Regions from separate parts of the Cytobacillus sp. MT66 genome, predicted to be linked through region 2. Evidence: a T-box and tRNA genes for the amino acid it is inferred to sense, from the RefSeq annotation. Region 2 holds a T-box; the other holds one or more tRNA genes.
The links. The T-box of region 2 lies ahead of glyQ (glycine--tRNA ligase subunit alpha). A T-box ahead of a tRNA ligase gene usually reads a tRNA of that ligase, here a tRNA-Gly.
Positions count from the first base shown of each region.

Region 1: it encodes a tRNA-Gly, which carries the amino acid that the T-box ahead of glyQ (glycine--tRNA ligase subunit alpha) is inferred to sense. The anticodon was not compared.

Region 1 covers NZ_JBXAFB010000015.1:57,133-65,854, reverse strand. The annotation lists gene AC1Q59_RS21015 (2-keto-4-pentenoate hydratase) at 1-43, opposite strand, end outside; gene AC1Q59_RS21010 (DUF3231 family protein) at 381-1,391, opposite strand; gene AC1Q59_RS21005 (LrgB family protein) at 1,559-2,239, opposite strand; gene AC1Q59_RS21000 (CidA/LrgA family protein) at 2,205-2,609, opposite strand; gene cidR (cidABC operon transcriptional activator CidR) at 2,722-3,621, shown strand; gene menA (1,4-dihydroxy-2-naphthoate octaprenyltransferase) at 3,692-4,621, opposite strand; gene AC1Q59_RS20985 (hypothetical protein) at 4,642-5,139, opposite strand; tRNA gene AC1Q59_RS20980 (tRNA-Gly) at 5,454-5,527, shown strand; gene AC1Q59_RS20975 (B3/B4 domain-containing protein) at 5,612-6,280, opposite strand; gene queG (tRNA epoxyqueuosine(34) reductase QueG) at 6,382-7,512, shown strand; gene AC1Q59_RS20965 (amidase domain-containing protein) at 7,598-8,473, shown strand; gene trmL (tRNA (uridine(34)/cytosine(34)/5-carboxymethylaminomethyluridine(34)-2'-O)-methyltransferase TrmL) at 8,530-8,722, shown strand, end outside.
Region 2 covers NZ_JBXAFB010000005.1:45,573-54,294, forward strand. The annotation lists gene AC1Q59_RS10560 (HD family phosphohydrolase) at 1-755, shown strand, start outside; gene ybeY (rRNA maturation RNase YbeY) at 752-1,222, shown strand; gene AC1Q59_RS10570 (diacylglycerol kinase family protein) at 1,200-1,571, shown strand; gene AC1Q59_RS10575 (cytidine deaminase) at 1,813-2,214, shown strand; gene era (GTPase Era) at 2,207-3,121, shown strand; gene AC1Q59_RS10585 (YqzL family protein) at 3,328-3,471, shown strand; gene recO (DNA repair protein RecO) at 3,502-4,254, shown strand; T-box leader at 4,325-4,492, shown strand; gene glyQ (glycine--tRNA ligase subunit alpha) at 4,740-5,621, shown strand; gene glyS (glycine--tRNA ligase subunit beta) at 5,624-7,696, shown strand; gene ccpN (transcriptional regulator CcpN) at 7,889-8,512, shown strand; gene AC1Q59_RS10610 (pyruvate, water dikinase regulatory protein) at 8,536-8,722, shown strand, end outside.

The DNA of each region.
Region 1 (8,722 bases), on a different contig from region 2:
CGACTTCTTCCACTAATGTCGTAGTTGCAGTATTTGTTGTCATAAAATTCGCCCCTTTTCAATTTATAATATTAATATACTATATTTAGATACTTTTGTAATAAATAAATGTTCAATTAATTTTGGTTATTGAAAAAGGGAACGATTTACTGCCGCAAACTTTCACTATTCTTGCCATCCTATATACCAATGTACACCAAAGGATTTACAGCACACTGCCAATATATTTACTAATGAATAGAAGTTCGACAGGATAAAAAAAGCCAAAATATGCATATAATTAATAAAATAATTGCATACTTTGGCTTCATTAAGGTCTTCTAAAATGCTCTAAACAAGGTTTTAAATTATTCCTTTTCCCTTGGGAGTGCCATTATAGCTTACGATTTGTAAAATTTATTTCTATCAACTGGTTGTGGGGGGCTTTCCATCCAACCGCGTTCAACTAAAGTTTTAAGACCTTCTCCACCGTACTTCATTATATCTACGATGAATAGAGACCACACAGTTGCCAGATCTTTTCTCATCGTAAGGGATAAAGCATATCCAAGTGAAGAAATACCAACCTGGTTTGAAGAGCTAATAAAAAACAGAATTAGTTTTTCAGAAAATGGCGAAATGGTTGAATTAGTTACCTCCAGAGTCATAGGAGTACCAATGAGATTGTCATTCTCTCTCAAAAATTTATCAAATGTTTCTATCTGTCTTTCCGCAAGTTTTTTTCCTTTTAATAAGTAATCTTTTATTTCTTTGTCTTTCATTACCTGAATAAAACCCAATAAAAGAATTAAACCAATTGTGTTTCTTTCAATAGCTGTAAAAAGTTCTCCTATTTCTAAAGTATTTAGGGGTCTTTTATCACCAAACCAAGTATTTATTAACGAAGGATTGTGTTGAAGAAACTCTACTGTTGTTGGATATTCCATTTTTGGCGGTCTATCATTTAAGCCCTTTACATTCATAAGTTGCAAAGCTTTTCTATGTAGTTCTGTTTCTTTGTATAAAAATTCGGAAAAAATCTGATAAATATCGATGCAAGATACTTTAGTAAGTACATTAGCATAATATGGCATAATTACTTGTCCGCCACGATACAAAAAACTCAATGCGAATAAATCTGAGTACAAAGCAGGAGCCTTTAAATCAACATCATTATCTGAAAAACCTTGGGGCATAGCAATATTTTCTTCTTCAAAAATTGATTTAATCTTTTCGATATTGTTTTCAACTAAGTTTAAAGTTTCTTCAATAATCGCTTTTATTTCAACATCCTGAAGATGCTGAAGAAAATGTTTATAAAAGCACCTTATTGCTGTATTTTCTATATATGTCGACCAAAGAACACCAATTTCAGCTGTTGTTAGCTTTATATACTCATGATTACTTTCCATAAGCAATCCTCCTGTTTATCAATACATCAAAGAATAATATGTCCGTAATCTGGAAATTTATTAATAAATAACTAAAATATATCGAGTAAAAAGAGCCTCAGCTTGTATTAGCTGGGCCCTTTTTATTTATTTTCATCAGGGACAAAATTGCGTTTATCCCTATCTTATTATTTGAGAAAATGCATATAAACCCATGGAGTGATGCAAAAAGAAAAAATTGCGGCGATTACCATGCAGATGCTTGAGACAGCCCCCGCTGTGCTGCTTAATTCCAATGCTTTAGAAGTTCCTGCTCCGTGTGAACTGGTTCCCAGCAGCACACCTTTAGCAATATTACTTTTGATGTGAAACATTTGAATAATCAATGGTCCAAGTACCATCCCGACAATTCCGGTAATAATGAAAAAAACGGCTGTGATGGTAGGGATGCCGCTTATTTTATCAGAAACTCTCATAGCAAAAGGGGTGGTAATAGAGTAGGGGACGATGCTGGTTATTAATTTGGGATTTAAATGCAGCATCCCGGCAATAAAAAAGGATGACAGGATTGAAATTAACGCTCCCAGGCATACACTTAGCAGAATTTCATACATATATTTTTTTAATATAGGATAATAGCGATAGAGCGGAATGGCTAACGCGACCGTTGCTGGCTGTAATATATCTGTAAGCCATTTGGCTCCATAATTATAAGATTCATAGCTTAATTGGCAAAATACCAATACCCCGATGATTAAAATCGGGGCAACAAGCAAAGGGGAAAGATAAACTTTTTTCGTCTTTGTGTAGCACCATTTTGCTCCCCAATACGCACTAATGGTAAGAATGAATCCCATCATTGCTTGCATGATTAACCTTCGCCTCCTTTTGCCGTGCCATTTTTTCAGCTAACATACCGGAACCTATCATTACAGCGGATGAGCTAAGGATGATGACCGCTATTACCTTCCAGCCATTATCCAGCATCAAATCCCCATAACGAATGACGCCAACAGCAGAGGGAATAAAAAATAGAAGCATTTCAGCTACCAGCCAGCTTCCACCTAGATCAATCCACTTTAATTTAACAACATTTGTTTTTAATAAAATAAATAATACGATTAACCCGATCATGCTTCCAGGTATGGGGAGGTGAAGCAGGGCTGAGATCTTTTCCATTAGGAAGGTAAAAAGAGTTAAAATTAACACTTGAAGAAACCCTATCAGTATTTTTTTCATGTTACCCGTCCTTTAGCTTTTTCTCCAATAAGTGTACAGCGGTCTGCATCATAGGTAAAATGAATAATCAGAATGACAGCCATTCCAAACTTTCATGAAAGCGGGTTATGAATTGGACATCCAGCATTTAAAATATTTTGTGGCTGCCGCTTCAGAAGGGAATTTTACAAGGGCAGCCGAAAAACTTTATGTTTCTCAGTCAGCTATAAGCAAAATGGTGAAAAGTTTAGAAGAAGAGTTAGGTGTCACACTTTTTGACCGATCAAGCAAGCATATTAAACTGACTGATGCAGGGGAAATCCTTTTTAGCCGGGCACAGGCTATGATCAAGTCCTTCGAAAGCTTAATTGCCGAATTGGACGATTTAATGGAACTAAAAAAAGGAAACCTTCACATCGGATTGCCACCTATGGCTGGTGCGCAATTTTTCCCAAAGGTAATTCAAGAATTTCATCAAAAATATCCTAATATCCAAATCCAGCTTGTCGAGGATGGAGCAGTTAAGATAGAAAATGATGTAAAAACTGGGGCACTTGATTTAGGAGTGGTTGTTTTGCCGGTTAAAGACACCCTTTTTCATTCCTTTTCCTTTGTCTGTGAGCCGCTTATGCTCGTTGCCCATCCAAGTCATCGGTTAAGTGGAAGGCAATCCGTAAGACTTGCAGAATTAGAAAATGAATCCTTTATTCTCTTTCGCAAAGATTTTGCTCTTCATGATCGGATTATATCAGAATGCCTGCAGGCAGGGTTTCAGCCGAAAGTTATTAATGAAAGCTCGCAGTGGGATTTTATCAGCGAAATGGTGACCGCAAATCTTGGCATTGCACTGCTTCCTGAAACGATTTGCAGACAAATTAATCAGAAGAAGATCTCGATTATACCTCTAATTGAGCCCATCATACCTTGGCATTTGGGCATTATTTGGAGAAAAGATCGCTATTTATCATTTGCGGCAAGAGAATGGATACGATTAACTCAATTATTAATAAAGCAGGATCATAAATGCTGTTAAATTTTTAGGCAAACTGTGGCAGATGAACCCGTTCCTCAAAGAAACAGGCTCATCATATGGATCCGGTGAATTAAAGGATGGTAATCCATAAACAAGCTGCAAACAGTAAGCCAAATGCCCAATGATGCTGGGCTGCAAGCTTCATTCCCTTGATTTCATCTTCCCGTTTAGATCCTGGACGAAGAGACCAGGCTAATCGATAAGCAAGTGGTGAAGCGAGTAATACTCCTGCAGCTATCCATGGAATGGCACCAATTATCATAAGGACAAACATCCAAATGTACACGAATAGCAAAAGCCCGAAAAGTAACCGTGAAGCTTTGATCCTGCCGATTCTAATGGCAATCGTTCGCCGGAATGGCAGATCCTTTGCCATATCCCTAATATTGTTTGTCAAAATTAACGAAGAGATTAGTAAGGCAAAGGTTAAGGCAACGATGAAAATATGGCTGTCAAATGGATGTCCTTGGATGACATAAGGCAATGAAGTTGATACAAAACCAAGAAAGACAGCTGCAACAAGCTCGCCAAGCCCAAGTGAAGATAGAGGATAGGGGCCAGCAGAATAAAAATAACCAAAAATAATCCCAAGAGCTCCAACAAGAATAATCCAGTAACTGCTTTGAGCTGCAAGCCAAACTCCGATCAACGCTGCCATTAAAATCATTGCGGCCGCTGCAAATGGAATCGAGTGATAATGCGGCCCATTTCCATATCCAGGCTCATCCAGGCTGATCCATTTTTCCTGATCCTGACCATGTTTGAAATCAAAATAGTCGTTCAGCATATTGGTTGTCGCCTGAATTAATAGAACTGCCATCAGGTAGGCGAAAAAAAGATCCAGACGAATATGCCCGTTTTGTGCTGCCAATGCTGTCCCAACAAGAGCTGGTGTGATGGTTCCTGTCAAGGTCATTGGACGAAAAAGGTGAAGCCATGTAAACCGATAAGAGTAATGTTCAGGGTCTATTTCCGATGTCTTCGCTTCATTAGCGTACATAGTTTAATCCCCCTTATTGATTAAAGTAATATCATACAGCCGAGTAAAATCATAAAGCCTAATACCTCAACGGATTCTAGCACTGTAACAGCTCGCATCGCTTTATTTAAAGGCTCGGCTTCGCCTGTTTCGGCAAGCTGCCAGAGATGATCATTAGTAAGAACTCTCATTGTTTTTTTGTATCCAACAAAAATTCCCCAAAATAGCGTAATTAGTGAGATCATAAGAGCAGTGAACCAGATATTTCCGTATGTGGTATGCCAAATGGCATTCCAGTTGTTAATTGGGCCTAAAACTGTCCCCAGTAAAATTCCTGTCAAAATCACACCAGCACCGATGAGGGAAAATAAGAGGTGTGTATGTTTCATGAGAGCAAACAGGAATTTTCGCCGAACGGAAATTTCCAGCTTTTTTGCTGCTGGATAGACGCCCCAGCCAACAAACAGGATTCCGCCAACCCAGGCGATACCTAAAAGAATGTGCATAAATTTAAGTATCTGGTGAATTTCCCAAGCCACATCCAACACCTTCTTAATGAATATTTGGGATCTAAACTGTTTTTGTAATCAGCTTTCTTATAGGTTAATTGTAGAAAAGAAAAAATTCTGAGGCATTGATTTAAATCAAGGTTTAGGGTGTTTTAAATCACAAATGTTATTTTTTTAAAAAAAGCAATAGAGGAATTTCGACAAATTCACACAAATATCTTGACATTTTTGTGAAAAGGGGAGTATTATAAAGATGTTAATTTAAACGAGGAATTTAATGACAGGGAAACCTGTTTTTATTTTTTAATACTGTAGTATATTGCATACATATAATTCTATAAAATGCGGGTGTAGTTTAGTGGTAAAACTACAGCCTTCCAAGCTGTTGTCGTGGGTTCGATTCCCATCACCCGCTCCATACATATCACAACGCAGTGTTTCGGTTCGAAAGAGAACGAGGCGCTGCGTTTTTTCATGAAAAAACACAGCGCCCCTTGTCCTTTTAGCAGCCTAATATGTCAAATGTACCCGTGCCCCCATGAATTTGAATAAACATATTCATCAGGGATTCAACCATTTTCTTTGCATCCTCAAGATCGAGCGAAGGGCGCAAATAAATAAGCTGAAGGGCATTAGATGTTTCCTCTGTCACAGAGGTTCTTACAGAATCAACAAATGGACTGCCGAACGGTCCAATTTCATCAGTGGAGCTGATTAATTTTTCAGCCGAATTGATTCGTCCATTGAGACCTTCATATTCTTCGCCTGCACTGCCTAGCCGAATGTCAGCATCTCCCTGAATCTTATCTGCATCATATACGCCGATAGGAATCTGATACTGCAGTGAAAAGAAATTATTGATGTCTATCGCGCTGTTTACTGGGGTTAGATAGTTTTGCTTTTTTACCCTGCGAAATAAGGCTTCAGCTGAATGCCGATAACGGTTCGGGTCTTTCCCGGCCGTTTTAAAGATCTGTCTCCATTCCTTAATACCTTCTAAATCAGTCACATTTTTTTCTTCTAAATCAAAGAAAATAGATTCTTGGAATAATTGCAGCCGGCCCTTCACCATTTGCGGGGAATCTCCTACCTCTATTTGCTGATAATGTATAACTCCGACTTTGAAACCCGGAAAAAGTGTACAGAGTTCTTGAGACAGATGAATTTCCAAGCATTCCACCTCCAAATTTGCTTGAAAATAGTTTATCATAATAATGATTTATACCTAAAACAATTACCTTTTTATAAAAAAATAGGAAAGGAGGGAACTGCATGGACTATGCTCAGTTTAAACAGGAGGTTATCGAGTACAGCAAGACAATCGGCATTGATAAAATTGGTTTTACTACTGCAAATACTTTCGATGATCTAAAAAATCGTCTTATTCGGCAGCAGGAGCTGCAGTACCAATCCGGTTTCGAGGAACCTGATATTGAAAAACGAGTCAATCCTTCCTTATTAATGAATCAGCCCCGTTCAATTATAGCGGTCGCCTTGGCATACCCTTCAAAAATGGAAAATAGGCCTGTCAGCAAAAAGGGTGAACGCAGGGGGATTTTTTGTCGTGCTTCTTGGGGATTAGACTATCATCTCATTTTACGGGATCGTCTGCAGAAGCTTGAGGAATTTATATATTCAAAAATGCCGGATGCCAAATGCAAATCGATGGTGGACACAGGCGAATTATCAGACCGGGCTGTGGCCGAACGTGCGGGTATTGGCTGGAGCGGGAAAAACTGCGCAATTATTACACCAGAATTCGGATCCTATGTGTATTTAGGAGAAATGATTACAACGATTCCATTTGAACCCGATCAGCCAATCGAGGATCGCTGTGGTTCATGCACGAAATGCCTCGAAGCTTGTCCTACAGGTGCCTTAGTTCAAGGAGGACAGATTAACGCTCAGCGCTGTATCAGTTTTTTAACGCAAACAAAAGAGTCTCTTCCGGAAGAGTTTCGTGAAAAGATCGGCAATCGGATTTATGGTTGTGATTCCTGCCAGACGGCCTGTCCTGAAAATAAGGGGCGGAACTTCCATTTCCATGAAGAAATGGAGCCAGATCCCGAAATGGTCAAACCTTTATTAAAGCCGCTTTTGCAGATAAGCAATCGCCAATTTAAGGAAAAGTTTGGATCCCTTGCCGGTTCCTGGAGAGGAAAAAAGCCCATTCAGCGCAATGCAATTGTAGCATTAGCTCATTTTAAAGACGAAACAGCGGTTAATGATCTTATCGAAGTAATGACAAAAGACTCCCGTCCTGTGATTCGTGGTACGGCTGCATGGGCATTAGGGAAAATTGGCGGTGAACAGGCGCGTGAGGCGTTGGAAGCAGCACAAAGCCTTGAAAAAGAGGAAGAAGTTTTAGAGGAAATCTCCCGGGGACTGGAATTTTTTATTTAGAAAAAAATGGCACCTACACTGCTCTTTTTAATGAAGTGAAATCCATTTTCCTTTCATATATATACAATGGAAAGGAGTGGAGAACATGAGAGAACAGCTGCAGGAACATTTAGCTAAAAGAGTCGAGCAGTGTATTTCTTCTCCGAGAAATTCAGTTCACTATTGCCCAAAAATTGAGCAAAAAAAAGAGGGGCTATCCAGGCGTTCCGGTGAAATTGTGAAGGCCCGCGCATCCGGAAAAATCATAGACATTGGTCAAAAGGATCAAGAAACACAGACGGTCCATTACAATGTTCATTTTAAATATTTAATTAAACACAAAGAGTTAATATTTATGGAAGAAGAAATTGAAAAGCGAATAGCTGAGTTCTATAAGGGTGTATTAGTAGAAGATAAAGAAACCAACCCATTTGAACAGGTTTCGAAAAAGGATTTTCCCATTGAGAAGGCAGAGGAGGATCTTAGAATAAGCTACCAATATGACCGCTTAAAAGCCGTTCAGTATGCAGAAAAATGGTGGAACAGCTATAATCCAGCTTATAAAACATTTGAAGTAGATTGTACAAATTATATTTCCCAATGCCTGCATGTGGGAGAAGCACCGATGAGAGGCTATCCAAACCGCGGCAAAGGCTGGTGGATGCAAAGTAATAATTGGAGCTATAGCTGGTCAGTGGCTCATGCTTTTCGACTGCATTTGCCTCAATCGTCGATAGGCCTGCGTGCAAAAGAGGTATCAAGCCCAGAAGAGCTGCTTTTGGGCGATGTCATTTGCTATGATTTTCAGGGAGATGGCCGATTTGACCATACGACCATTGTAACCGCCAAGGATGCTGATAATATGCCTCTGGTTAACGCACATACCTACAATAGCCGGATGAGGTATTGGGATTATACAAATTCGACAGCCTATACCCCTAATATTAAATATAAATTCCTGACCATTGTCGACGACAGGTAATCGGCAATTATCGTTACTATTAAAACGATGATAACATAATTTTCGAGGTGAAAGTCATGGCACTGCATGTAGTATTATATCAGCCAGAGCTCCCTGCTAATACAGGAAATATTGCGCGGACTTGTGCGGCAACAGGTACCGAACTGCATTTAATTCGGCCGCTTGGATTTTCAACAGAGGATAAAATGCTTAAGCGGGCAGGATTAGATTATTGGCCGTATGTAAAAATTGTTTATTATGATTCTCTTG
Region 2 (8,722 bases):
TTCTGCCATTTTTTGAGGGAGGCTTCGGTATTCTCTCGACAATGAGACTGATTGAGCTGTCAAATCCAAATCATCCATTATTAAGAAAAATCCTGACGGAGGCTCCCGGCACGTATCATCATAGTGTTATGGTTGCCAATCTGTCAGAATCTGCCTGTGAGGCAATCGGGGCAAATGGCCTTTTAGCCAGAGTGGGCTGCTATTACCATGATATTGGAAAGACAAGGCGTCCGCATTTCTTTATAGAAAATCAGATGAACATTGAAAATCCGCATGACAGGCTTCCGCCGCAGACAAGTAAAAATATTATTATAGCTCATGCGGCAGATGGGGTGGAAATGCTCAAGAAACATAAAATGCCAAAGGAAATTGTTGATATCACTGAACAGCATCATGGAACAACACTCCTTAAATTTTTCTATCATAAGGCCCAACAGAACGGCCTGGATGTAAAAGAAGCAGACTATCGCTACCCAGGGCCAAAGGCACAGTCCAGAGAATCTGCTGTTGTTGGCATTGCAGACAGTGTCGAAGCAGCCGTAAGGTCTATGTCGAACCCGACACCGGATCAAATTGAAAAACTGGTCCGCAATATTATTGCAGACCGGCTTCAGGATGGACAGCTGAATGAATGTGATTTAACACTTAAGGAATTAGAGACTGTGGCTAACTCTTTTTGTGAGACATTGAACGGTATCTTCCATTCCAGAATTGAATACCCAGAAATGACAAAACAGAAGGTGAAACAAGCATGAGTTTAAGTATTGACTTTACTGATGAAACAAGTGAATTAACAGAAGAGCAAATTTCCTTTGTTGAAAAACTGCTTATTTTTGCAGCGGAAAGTGAAAGGATTGAGGAAGAAAGCGAGCTCTCCGTCACTTTTGTCACTAGTGAAAAAATAAGGGATATTAATAGAGAATACCGTAATAAAGACAGTGAGACCGACGTCATTTCTTTTGCATTGGAGGAGATGGGAGAAGGGGAAATGGAGCTGGTTGGTTTAGATATGCCAAGAGTGCTGGGTGATATTATCATATCTGTGGCAAGAACCCGCGAGCAGGCTGAGGAATATGGACATTCCTTTATGCGTGAACTTGGGTTTTTGGCTGTGCATGGGTTTTTGCATCTCCTTGGCTATGATCATATGGAACCTGAAGAGGAAAAAGTCATGTTTTCCCGCCAGAAGGAAATATTAGATGAATTTGGACTCTCGCGATAAAAAGTATCCGCTCATTTCATCCTTTAAATTTGCCTTTGCAGGAATAAAAAAAGCCGTTCTCGAAGAACGAAACATAAGAATCCATTTAACTGTATCTATTCTTGTGATTTTTGCAGGAGTCTGGTTTTCTATTTCTGCTATTGAATGGATACTAATTCTTTTTGCTATTGGCGGCATGCTGTCTTTAGAAATGCTTAATTCAGCGATTGAGCGTGTGGTGGATCTTGCTTCAAAGGAAATTCACCCGCTTGCCAAAGCGGCTAAGGACATGGCAGCAGGAGCCGTGCTCATCTACGCCATCATGTCTGTGATTATTGGCTTAATTATTTTTTTGCCAAAGCTGTTTTAAAAAAATTCAACAGTACCTGCTAACTGGGTCTGACAAGGTCAGACCTTTTCTATTTGTTTTTTTAGTCAATCATTGTTAAAATGACTAAACAAATTTAATCTGCTAAGGAAGATTAAGGAATTCTAAATTTATTTTTAGAAAATTCAAATATTTATATTACATTTTTGCAACAATGACTGTATTTTGTGACAGAATGAGGTAAAATAAATGTAAGCGGTACCCATATCGGAAAGGAAGACAAATGTTGAAAGTACAAGAACTAATTGATGAAGCAAAAAAAGCAAGAGAACGGGCATATGTCCCTTACTCAAAATTTCCGGTCGGAGCGGCATTGTTAACAGATGATGGAAAGATTTATCATGGTTGCAATATTGAAAATGCTGCTTATAGCGTTTGTAATTGTGCCGAAAGAACAGCCATTTTTAAAGCTTATTCTGAAGGGGATCGGCAGTTCACTGCCATGGCTGTTGTTGCGGACACCGATCGGCCTTGTTCTCCGTGCGGAGCCTGCCGGCAAGTGATTGCTGAATTGTGCCCGAAGGATATGAAAGTAGTCCTAACAAACCTAAAAGGAAATATTCTTGAATTAACGATAGAAGAATTGCTGCCAGGAGCTTTTTCACCGGAGGACTTAAATGAATAAGACAACACAAGGATACAAATCAGGGTTTATCTCAATTATTGGACGCCCTAATGTAGGAAAATCCACTTTTTTAAATCGTGTAATCGGACAAAAGATTGCTATTATGAGCGATAAGCCGCAAACAACACGAAACAAGGTGCAAGGTGTACTAACAACGGATGATGCTCAATTGATTTTTATTGATACACCAGGCATTCATAAGCCAAAACATAAACTTGGCGATTTCATGATGAAGGTTGCGCAGAATACCCTAAAGGAAGTCGACTTAATTTTGTTTATGGTAAATGCAGCCGAGGGATTTGGCCGCGGAGAAGAATTTATTTTAGAAAAATTCCAATCAGTCAAAACGCCTATTTTTCTAGTTATTAATAAAATTGACCAGATTCATCCTGATGAACTGCTCAATGTCATTGAATCTTATAAAGAAAAATACAGCTTTAGTGAAATCATTCCTATTTCTGCCTTAGAAGGAAATAACGTGGAGCGATTGCTGGAGCAAATAAAGACCTATATTCCGGAGGGACCGCAATATTATCCTCCAGACCAAGTAACTGATCATCCTGAACGGTTCATAGTATCTGAGCTGATTAGAGAAAAAGCATTGCATTTGACCAGAGAGGAAATCCCCCATTCTCTTGCTGTTCTGATTGATAAAATGGAACGCCGCGATGATAAAGATATGATACATGTTATGGCAACCATCATCGTTGAGCGTGATTCGCAAAAGGGAATTGTTATTGGGAAACAAGGCAAAATGCTGAAGGAAATTGGAAAGCGGGCACGGCTCGATATTGAAAATCTCCTGGGATCAAAAGTGTTTTTAGAGCTTTGGGTAAAGGTACAAAAGGATTGGCGCAACAAAATGTCTCAATTAAGAGATTTTGGCTTTAGGGAAGACGAATATTAAAAATAGCCTATATGGTTATTGTCCCGCACTATCTACTGTATTTAAAATGCCAATAAATTATGTCCAATTTTTATTGACAATATTTTCTCTAATGAATTTTATAATGACAGGCCATGATAATGTTAAGGATTTGGGATAAGTAAGTGTTTTAGCACCAGATGTTGCTATAAAAGAATTGCGTTTAAAAACGGAAAGGTGGGGTTTCAATGATTGATTTTACCTGGAAGGTATTTTCGCAGACAGGTAATATTGACACATATCTTCTTTTAAAGGAGTTAGAAAAGGAAACTCAAGATTTAACCGGAAGTCATGACGCAGAATCAGCAGAGGTAGACTTTCCCATCTCATAGGTTTGTCACAGTATAGGGATGGTGGCATGGATGCTTGAAAAATGTGAAGGCATCGTTATTAGAACAACAAACTATGGTGAAACAAATAAAATCGTTACTCTATATACCCGCGAATGGGGGAAAGTTGGTGTGATGGCGCGAGGGGCTAAGAAGCCAAACAGCAGACTCGCTGCTGTCACCCAGCTTTTTACATATGGCTACTTTTTAGTACAGAAAAGCAATGGGCTTGGGGGAATGCAGCAGGGGGAAATGATCACCCCAATGCGTTCAATCAAAGAAGATATTTTTCTTACTGCATACGCTAGCTACATCATAGATCTTCTTGACAAGAGTACAGATGAAAGAAAACCTAATCCTTTTTTATTTGAACTTCTTTACCAAACGCTAAATTTAATTAATGAAGGCTATGATGCAGAAATCATTGTTCATATATTTGAAATGAAGATGCTTAATACATTAGGCCTATATCCTGTTTTAAATCAATGTTCCGTTTGTGGAAACACAGAGGGACATTTTTCATTTTCCATTCGCGAAGGTGGCCTAATCTGTCATCAATGTCTGGAAAAGGACCCCTATCATATCAAAATTTCTGAGGCAGCCGTAAAGCTTCTTAGGCTGTTTTATTACTTTGATCTATCAAGAATCGGAAATATATCTGTAAAGCCCGAGACAAGAGCAGATCTTAAAAAAGTTATTGATGCATATTATGAGGAATACTCCGGTCTAAATTTAAAAACCAAGAGGTTTCTAAATCAAATGGGGAAGTTCGGAGAAATGCTGTAATAGCTGTTATATCGCTTAATATTGACAATTGATTTTATTTCCGCTATGATTCAAACTATCAATGAAGTAAATAGCTGCAAAGATGGAGAGGAGTACTTAGCCCACTCAATGGTAGCGACCCTGGGGCGGTGAAAGCCGGGGATTGAACGTTAAGGAAGGCGCTCTTGAGCAGTATAGTAATAAAGTGGCTGCATATGCAGCAAATAGGGTGGAACCGCGGGTAACTCTCGTCCCTATGCTTTCAGGCATAGGGATGGGAGTTTTTTTGTTTTTATTTTTAATTGTGTTAAATGATTTTATTGTTTAACAACTCAGTTGATTGGAGTGGAGGGCGCGAAGACTCCTGTGGGAGTACGGGACAGGGGAGACCCCGCAGGAGCAAAGCGACGAGGAGGCTCCCCGGGCCGCCCACGGAAAGCGAAGCGCCCGGAACGGAAATCAACGGCCAAGTTTTACAAACCTTTAAACATGAAAGGAAGGGTACAATGAACATTCAAAACATGATTTTAACCCTGCAAAAGCATTGGTCAGATTACGGCTGTATTTTAATGCAGGCCTATGACGTCGAAAAAGGTGCCGGCACAATGAGCCCGTACACATTTCTAAGGGCTATTGGACCAGAGCCGTGGAACGTGGCTTATGTCGAGCCATCACGCCGCCCAGCCGACGGACGTTATGGTGAAAACCCGAACCGCCTGTATCAGCACCACCAGTTTCAAGTCATTATGAAGCCATCACCGGATAACATCCAAGAATTGTACTTAGATTCTCTTCGCGCTCTCGGTATCGATCCGCTTGAACATGATATCCGTTTTGTTGAGGATAACTGGGAGAATCCATCTTTAGGGTGTGCCGGTTTAGGATGGGAAGTTTGGCTTGATGGAATGGAAATTACTCAGTTTACATACTTCCAGCAAGTTGGAGGAATTGAGTGTAAGCCAGTTTCAGTAGAAATCACATATGGAATCGAACGATTAGCTTCCTATATTCAGGATAAGGAAAATGTCTTTGATCTTGAATGGACAAATGGTTTTACGGTTCGTGATATCTTTGGCCAGCCTGAATATGAACATTCAAAATATACTTTTGAAACCTCTGATACAGAAATGCTGTTTAATTTATTTAATGTTTACGAAAAAGAAGCACATAGACAAATGGAAGAGGGACTTGTGCATCCTGCCTATGATTATGTCTTAAAGTGCTCCCATACCTTTAACCTTTTAGATGCGAAAGGCGCAATCTCTGTGACTGAAAGAACAGGATACATTGCGAGATGCCGGAATCTGGCGAGAAAAATCGCCAAAACTTTCTACGAGGAGCGGGAAAAGCTTGGATTCCCTATTTTAAAAGCAAAGGAGGAGAAGTAATGATGGCAGCAAAAGATCTTTTATTAGAAATTGGCCTGGAAGAAATGCCGGCAAGATTTGTTACAAGTTCAATGGAGCAGCTGTCAGACAGAATACGTGCATGGCTGACTGAACACAAAATTTCATTTGAAAGCATTTATGCTTTTTCATCGCCAAGACGCTTAACCGTGCTTGTTGAAAGTGTAAATGAAGTTCAAGAGGATATTCACGAAGAGGCTAAAGGTCCTGCAAGGAAAATTGCTCTTGATGAAAATGGTGAATGGACAAAGGCAGCAATCGGCTTTTGCCGCGGCCAGGGGGCAAGTGTAGAGGATATCTTTTTTAAGGAAATTAACGGCGTTGAATATGTTCATGTAAATAAATTTATTCAAGGCAAAGAGACCTTTGGTTTGCTGCCTGAACTTGAGAGTATTATCACATCCATGACCTTCCCGAAAAATATGCGCTGGGCTGATTCTGAACTAAGATATATCCGCCCGATTAAATGGATCATTGCATTGTATGGCAAAGAGGTTATTCCATTTTCGGTTGCTGGTGTTGAAACCTCTAACTGGACTATGGGCCACCGATTCCTCGGCGGAAAAATCGAGATCAATGAGCCAAAGGACTATGAGAAAGCACTTCTAGAGCAATATGTAATTGTTGATCCGGCAGAAAGAAAGAGCGGCATTCGTTCTCAGCTCGAAAAAATTGAAGAAGAAAATAATTGGGTGATCCCAGTTGACGAGGATCTTTTAGAGGAAGTAACGAACCTTGTTGAGTATCCAACAGCACTTTATGGGCGTTTTGAGGAGGAATTTTTAGAGATTCCTGACGAGGTTCTCATCACATCCATGAAAGAACATCAAAGATATTTCCCGGTTAAGGCAGCTGATGGCAAGCTTCTTCCATTCTTTGTCACTGTACGCAATGGCGGCCATGAACATCTAGAAACAGTTGCAAGAGGAAATGAAAAGGTGTTGCGTGCAAGATTATCTGATGCGGACTTTTTCTATAAGGAAGATCAAAAGATCGCCATTGAAACATCACTGAAAAAGTTAGAGTCAATTGTCTATCATGAAGAAATTGGAACACTTGCTCAAAAGGTTGAAAGAGTAAGAGGGCTGAATAATAAATTGGCAGAGATGCTTGCTTTTTCAAGTACAGAAAAAGAAGATGCAAATCGCGCAGCAGAAATTTGCAAATTTGACCTTGTGACAAATATGGTATATGAGTTTCCTGAGCTGCAAGGCTTTATGGGAGAAAAATATGCACTGCAAAAAGGTGAAAGCAAGGCTGCTGCTGCTGCAATCAATGAGCATTACATGCCAAGAAATGCTGAAGACCACACACCAGAAAGCAATGTAGGGGCGGCACTGTCAATTGCCGATAAAATGGATACAATTGCCTCCTTCTTTGCTATTGGAATTATTCCTAGCGGTTCACAGGATCCATATGCATTGCGGCGTCAGGCAACAGGAATTGTACAAACCCTGTTAAATAAAGATTGGAGCATTGCTTTAGAAGATATTATGGCGGAATCATTAGCTCTAATTGAAGACGCTGGGATTCTTAAAAAAGACAAAGCTGAAATAGAGCAGGAAATAATAACCTTCTTTAAATTAAGAATTAAACACATTTTACAGGAAAAGCATATTAGACATGACCTGATTGAAGCTGTTTTAGCAAATCAAATTGGCTCTTTGCCATCACTTGTGAACAAAGCCGAGATCCTTGAATTAAGCAAAGACGAAGAGGGATTTAAGGAAAATATTGAAGCGCTCAGCCGTGTCTTAAATATATCCTCTAAAGCGGAAAAAGCAGAAGAGGTGAATCCTGATCTGTTTGAAAATGAATTTGAACAGCAGTTATACAAACAATTTTTGGCAGTTAAAGACCAAATGGTACAGAAAGTGTCAGATAAAGAAATGTTTGATCTTCTCATTTCGCTTAAGCCAGCAATCAGCCTGTATTTTGACAACACAATGGTTATGGCTGAAAATGAAGATGTCCGCAAAAATAGGCTGAGTCAAATGGCTGCATTGGCAGACATTATTAAGACATTTGCAAACGTAAATGAAATTTTAGTGAAATGATTTTAGGCAAGGCAAGGGTCCAAAAGCTTGTGGCTCTTGCCCATCTTTTTTAGCGGTAAGCAGTTCGTCAAGGGTCTCTCCTAAGCAATTATTCTTTTCATTTTTTTGAATTAGTATATAATAATAAATATAATAGTATGTCACTTATATGTTTATTTATTTATAAACATTATTTGCTTAGGTGGTGAGACGATGGAACTCAATAAAAGACAGGAAAAAATCTTAGAAATTGTGAAGGAAAATGGCCCAATAACAGGGGAACACATTGCAGACAGATTAAATTTAACAAGAGCAACGTTAAGACCTGACCTGGCTATTTTAACGATGGCCGGCTTTTTAGACGCAAGGCCGCGGGTTGGCTATTTCTATACAGGAAAATCTGGTACTGAGCTTTTATCTGAAAAACTAAATAAATTGTTTGTAAAGGATTACCAATCCATTCCGGTAGTAGTGAACGAAAATGTCTCTGTTTATGATGCGATTGTGACGATGTTTCTTGAGGATGTAGGGACGCTTTTTGTTGTGGACGAGATTTCATCCCTTGTTGGCGTTCTTTCGCGAAAGGATTTGCTTCGAGCAAGCATTGGCAAGCAGGAATTGACGACAATTCCCGTCAATATTATTATGACTAGGATGCCTAATATTGCCATGTGTGAAAAGGACGACCTCTTAACAGATGTCGCCAGGAAGCTAATTGAGAAACAAATAGATGCGCTTCCTGTAGTAAAAGAGACTAAAGCGGGATTTGAGGTAACTGGGAGGATTACAAAGACCAATCTTACTAAGGCATTTCTTGCGCTTGCAGAAAATGAATAGGATCCGAGAGGATGGTGTGAAAATTGCAAAATAAACCAATCATCTACGTTGTTTCTGATTCTGTTGGGGAAACGGCAGAGCTTGTCACAAAGGCAGCGGTAAGCCAATTTAATGGGAGCGGAATGACGCTAAAAAGATATCCATACGTAGAGGATAAATCACATATTGATGAAGTTATTTCGCTTGTTAAAATGGACAATGGCATGATTG